DNA from 2 places in the Irregularibacter muris genome. Region 2 is predicted to be linked to the other one. Evidence: riboswitches for the same ligand, from Rfam matches in the RefSeq annotation. Region 2 holds a riboswitch; the other holds the start of a gene.
The links. Region 2 has a riboswitch for S-adenosylmethionine ahead of NSA47_RS12775 (M20 family metallopeptidase). Riboswitches for the same ligand answer to the same signal wherever they lie in the genome.
Positions count from the first base shown of each region.

Region 1 (3,204 bases), on a different contig from region 2:
AATAAAACAGGAATATTGCTAAAGATGATATCTGCGATCCCCTTTAAACTATTTAAAATAAGTTGCAAAGTTGCATTTCCTAAAAAAGGTAATCGTTCAATCATATAACTTTGTGTTAATGCTCCGGTAAGACCTAGTACCATTCCTACTGGTGCCATTACAGCGATTGGTAATAGTAAGGTTCTACCAAATCTCTGAATTTCTTCACTTGCTCTTTTTCTAAATGACATATTTCCACCCCTTTTTAAATTTATTTTGTTCTGATTATTCTACAAATATCCCTGAAAACTACTATAACCTGGGTGGCGAAGAGTGTAATTGATTACAGCATACAATAAAAAAAATAGATATGAAAAGAGTTGTAAATTCTTTGTAGAATCATCCTATTAAAATGATATCACAGAATAAACCCTTTTTTGATCATTCCAGATCTGAAAGGACCAAGTACAAGGTGATTTTCCGCTGGTAAGTTTTTGTGACTAAAGTAAGCTTATAGAAGATAAAGGCTTAAACATTCATCAAGATATAGGATAAACACGAAAAGGATTCTTAGTTTTTCTAAACTAAGAATCCTTTTATTGAAGTCACAATATGTCACCTCTTATAATATCTATGCACCTAATCCTTCTTTTCTTAACATCTCTGCTCTATCGGTCCTTTCCCAAGGGAGGTCTACATCGGTTCTCCCAAAGTGTCCATAGGCCGCTGTTTGACGATAAATGGGCTTTCTTAAGTCAAGCTCTTTAATAATACCAGCAGGCCGTAGATCAAAATGTTTTCTAATCAATTCTACAATTTTATCTTCACTAATTTTAGCTGTACCAAAGGTCTCTACAAAGACAGAAACAGGTTGGGCTACCCCAATGGCATAGGCTAATTCTACTTCACATTTATCGGCTAAACCTGCTGCTACAATATTTTTAGCTACATAGCGAGCTGCATAGGCTCCAGATCGATCTACTTTGGTTGGATCCTTTCCCGAGAAGGCTCCCCCTCCATGACGACCGTAGCCACCATAGGTATCTACGATAATTTTTCGACCAGTAAGTCCTGCATCCCCCTGAGGACCACCTATAACAAAGCGTCCAGTAGGATTGATAAAGTACCGAGTTTTTTCATCTAATAATTCTGTAGGTACCACCGGCTTAATCACATGCTCTATCATATCTTTTTCGATAGTTTTTCCTTCTACCTTGGCATTGTGTTGGGTAGAAATAACAATAGTATCTATTCTAACAGGCTTGTCGTCTTCATATTCAACAGTTACTTGAGTTTTTCCATCGGGACGTAAATATTTTAAAGTTCCATTTTTTCTTATTTCGGTTAATCTAAAGGCTAGTTTATGAGCCAATGAAATAGGTAAAGGCATTAATTCTGGGGTTTCATTGGTAGCGAAACCAAACATCATTCCTTGATCTCCTGCACCTATAGCCTCTATTTCCTCATCATTCATTTGCCCTTCCTTAGCTTCTAAGGCTTTATCCACTCCCATGGCAATATCAGCCGATTGCTCATCAATAGCTGTCAATACTCCACAGGTATCTCCATCAAAACCGTATTTTGCTCTGGTATATCCAATATCCTTTATAGTTTGTCTCACAATTTTTGGGATGTCTGCATAACAATTGGTGGTGATTTCTCCAGCCACTAATACCAAACCAGTAGTCACTGAAGTTTCACAGGCTACTCTTGCATTAGGGTCTTTTTCTAATATAGCATCTAAGATAGAATCAGAAATTTGGTCACAAATTTTGTCTGGATGTCCTTCAGTAACTGATTCTGACGTAAATAATTTTCTCACCATAAATAAACCTCCTTTATCCTTAGTAAAAAATAGCAGCAAAGCTGCTTCCGCTAGGAATAGGAAACCCTAGATTCCTCTGGGCAATGGCAAAATCCTCCATTCTAGAGCCCCCTCCTGACTACCATAGGGGAAATAACCCCTCCCTTTTTATTTCATAGGAAGTTTTGCTTTCCTACTGAATAAAAAAAGAAAAACCCCTTCTGGTCAGAAGAGGTTATTTTTAGTAGGCAACTAACTCATCTTGCAGAATTTCTTCTGTAGGAATTGGCACCGTGCACAATGCTGGTTGCCGGGTTTCATAGGGCCCATTCCCTCCACCTCTCTTGATAAGTTTTCCATATTCAGCTCGTTTTTAATCATAGCATAGTTGATTTTTTGTGTCAATAGAAGTATATGCATTTTTTTGTGACTTGTAAACCCTGATTTTACTATGGTTATAGTGATTGGGGTAGGCGCTGAATAAATATTTACACCATCAAAGTCGCATGATAGGAAAGCAAGAGAATAATCATTCCTGCGACTATTGTACCCGCAAAACATGTTAATAATGCATCTTTAAAGGGGATTCTCAAAAGAGCTGCCACCGCACTTCCTGTCCAGACTCCTGTCCCCGGTAAAGGTATTGCCACCAATAAAAATAATCCCCATAATTTATAGGTTTCGAGCTTTTTGGACTTTTTGATAGTGCGCCTTGTAATCCAATGGGCTATAGTGGAAAACCCCCTTTTTTTCTTTAAATAACTCAATACCGAGGGTAAAAACCATAATATAAAGGGTGCAGGTAGTATGCTCCCCAAAACAGATAGGATAAAAGCATGAAAATAGCCCATATCCAGTACAAATATTCCATAGGGCAAGGATGCCCTGAGTTCTAACAAAGGGGTAGCCGCCATTAAGAATACCATGAGTTCACTTTTTAGTAGTCTCAATAAAACCCTCACTAGACCCTTTCCCCCCTTTTTTTCTCTCTAAACTTTTATTATACTTTTCTTTAAAATGTATTTTCCTTGGGGAAAACTCCCCATTGTTCTATAGATATGATCGGTGAGTAATAATAATACGCATATTCCCATTAAATGGTCCCATAAAGGATGTCTTTAATGTGTTTAAAATTATTCTTAATATATTACTACAAATATACATGATTAAATACGTGTATACTATACGTTGCATTTTAATCAAACTTGTTATAAGATAGTATGCAGAATGCAAAATGAGCCGGAGGTGACAAACCCAGTGAGCTTTGTTTTATAAATGAAATGTTTGTTGGACATTTGGTGTAATTTGCCAAGTACCAAACTTTCTTAAAATCTAAGTGTGCAGTAGACACTTTTTTTATTTTTATCATTGTTTATTATTAATTTTGGAGGGAAATATGAATTGAATATGCTTGTAAAAAT
Region 1 is NZ_JANKAS010000003.1:38,501-41,704, forward strand. It holds gene NSA47_RS04585 (PTS transporter subunit EIIC) at 1-230, opposite strand, end outside; gene metK (methionine adenosyltransferase) at 611-1,804, opposite strand; SAM riboswitch class I at 2,038-2,137, opposite strand; gene NSA47_RS04595 (COG2426 family protein) at 2,272-2,733, opposite strand; gene NSA47_RS04600 (cation:proton antiporter) at 3,191-3,204, shown strand, end outside.
Region 1: another riboswitch for S-adenosylmethionine. It lies ahead of metK (methionine adenosyltransferase); the one in region 2 lies ahead of NSA47_RS12775 (M20 family metallopeptidase).

Region 2 (3,204 bases):
CAATTATTTTCCCTGTTGTTGGTCTTTCCAATAGATTTATACATCGAATCAATGTACTTTTTCCTGCTCCACTATAGCCAACAATGCCAAATATTTCTCCCTGAGAAACATGTAAGTTGACTTCTTTCAGAGCTTTTACTGACTGGTTCTTACTAACATAGGTCTTACTGACCTGTTGAAGAAAAATCAATACACTCACTCTCCTTAATTTCAATAGCTAAAATTCTTGAAAACTCGAGTATTTGGACATAAAAATAACCCTATAGGAAAGGGCATACTGATTCGTTACACCTTCCCCATCTTCCAGGATAAAGTCCTGTTGGAATGAGCACCTGGCCTATGTATTTTACATAGGCTGGTTGCTGAGACTTCACTGGGCCAATCCCTCCATCTCTCTTGATAGGTAATTTTTATATTTTATTTCTACTCTTTTATTTTTGACTTTTAAATTCTTCTTTAATCTCCTGTAACAATTTCTGATTTACAATTAGGTCAAGACCTGTTAGGGCAAGGGCCTTGGCTCCTAAAACTAATCCCTTATCTCCCTCAGATGAGCATGCTGCCTCTCTAAAGGCTACGGTATGACCTACTAAATCCCTGGAACCTATTTTTACCGTGGGATGTATGGTAGCAACCACTTGACTGATGTTTCCCGTATCTGTTGAACCCGTACCCTGTTTATCAGATTCTGCAAAGCTTTCTCCAAGCCTTTCTAAGTTTCTCCTAAATACCTCATCAAATCTTTTGTTTAATACAAGGTTATCTACTGGATTTTGAAAAGCAATGACCTTTAAGCTTGTTCCTGTGGCAGTGGCTGCACCTTCTGCAACAGCCTTTACCTTATTGGTCACTTCATCCAGTTTCGTCCTAGTGGCCGCTCGAATATAAAATCTAGCCTTTGCATACTCAGGTATGATATTAGGAGCATCCCCTCCATGGGTAATAATTCCATGGATTCTTACATCATCTGTAACATGCTGTCGTAGGGCATTGATGCCATTAAAGAATAATATCACTGCATCTAAAGCATTAATTCCATTCTCGGGAGAGGCAGCCGCATGGGCAGGTCTCCCCACAAATTCAAAGTCTAATGGATCAACTGCCAAGGAATTGCTTGTCGTTCTGGTTTCATTAGAAGGATGGATCATCATACATGCGTCAATTCCTTCAAGTAGATTAGCCTTTACAAAGCTTCCCTTAGCACTTCCATTGGGTCCGCCTTCTTCGGCTGGTGTCCCAAAGACAACGACTTCTCCTCCTATCTCATCTAGTACCCGCCCCAATGCTATAGCTGCTGCTGTGCTAGCTACACCAATAATATTATGACCGCAGGCATGACCTAAACCTGGTAGAGCATCATATTCTGCCAAGTATCCAATGGCTGGACCTGGTTTAGCCTTGGATTTTTTTCGAGCAATAAATCCTGTAGGATGACCTGCAATATTTTTCTCCAGGATAAATCCTTCGTCTGCTAGTCTTTCTGATAATAATTGACTGGCGAAAACTTCTTCATTTCCAATTTCCGGGTTGCCATGAATTTCACGACTCATTTTAATGTAATTGGATTTATTCTCTTCAATGATTGAAAGAATTTGCTCTTGTATATGTTTTACATTTTCTTGATTGAAGACCATAGGTTTACACTCCTTATAATAATGATATTAACTGATTAAATACTAGAGATACAAAGGGCCCGATGTATCTTAAAATAAAAAACCTCTTCTTATATAAAATAAGAAGAGGTAAAATATCTATATTCAAATAAATATCTGCTCTCTTCTTATCTTTCAAGTTTGTCACTTGCTGGAATTGACACAGTATTTTCATAAAAATGAAAATCCGCTGCCGAGGTTTCAAAGGGCCAGTCCCTCCACCTCTCTTGATAAGAAGTTTTTCTATGCGATTGTTTGTTTTACATTCTAATTCTTTTATTGTTTTATGTCAAGTTATTTTTTTTTAATTATTTTATAGAAGTTAGATTCCTCTACCCGATATTTCTTGCCCAGCTCTGTGGAGGTACTGAATATCTACTTTATTAGGTCCCACAAAAAGTTCGATAAGGACGATTTGATGGTGGAGGTAGGGTGGAGTAATCCTCCTGTTGAGGGGAATAAGCATAGGGATCTGAAAGAACATTGAGCAGCCTATGCATTATGCTATAATCCCCTTTATCTACCGCAGCTTCCAGTGCTTCTTCTACCCTATGATTACGGGGAATTATCCCAGGATTGTTGTCTTTCATTAGCTGGTAGGATGAATTTTTTGATTGCTGTTGCCTTTCTAGTCTCCTTTGCCACAACTCGTGCCACTGGATAAATTCTGAAGTATGGGAAAACCCTATTTCCTCTAGCTTGTTAAGCGTTAAGTCTCGAAAGGTATTGGTATAGTCTGCACGGTGTTTCTCCATCATATGAAAAAGGTCTTCCATAAGAGTTTCATCCCCTAGCTCCTCATTAAATATTCCTAATTTTGCTCTTACTCCTCCCAGCCAATTACAGTGATATAAACCGTCGAAATCTTCAATGGCATCTTGAGCCAGTTTAATAGCCTGTTGCTCATTGTCATGTAATAAAGGCAATAGGGTTTCGGCAAATCTTGAGAGATTCCACGGGGCTATTTTGGGCTGATTTCTATAGGCATAGCGTCCACCAACATCAATGGAGCTAAACACTGTCGCTGGATCATAGGTATCCATGAAAGCACAGGGACCATAGTCAATAGTCTCTCCGCTAATGGCCATATTGTCGGTGTTCATCACTCCATGAATAAAACCAACCAGCTGCCATTTGGCAATCAGTGTGGCTTGCCTCTTAATCACTTCCTTTAGTAAAGCAAGATAAGGATTTTTATCTCCCTCAATCTCTGGAAAATGTCTTTTTATTGTATAATCAGCCAAAATCCGAAGTTCTTCAGGGGTACACCAGTGGGCAACATATTGAAAGGTTCCCACCCGTATATGACTGGCAGCTACCCGGGTTAAAATTGCACCAGGCAATTGAGTTTCACGAATTATCCATTGCCCAGTTGTCACCACTGCTAAACTGCGGGTAGTAGGAATCCCTAGAGCGTGCATTGCTTCGCTAATGATATATTCCCGTAGCATGGGTCCCAGTGCCGCTCGCCCATCTCCCCCACGGGAATAGGGGGTTCTACCGGGACCCTTAAGCTGAACATCAAATCGGTCACTTTTCGGAGTAATCTGTT
Region 2 is NZ_JANKAS010000014.1:47,891-51,094, reverse strand. It holds gene NSA47_RS12780 (methionine ABC transporter ATP-binding protein) at 1-190, opposite strand, end outside; SAM riboswitch class I at 294-406, opposite strand; gene NSA47_RS12775 (M20 family metallopeptidase) at 432-1,634, opposite strand; SAM riboswitch class I at 1,778-1,889, opposite strand; gene NSA47_RS12770 (protein adenylyltransferase SelO) at 2,036-3,204, opposite strand, start outside.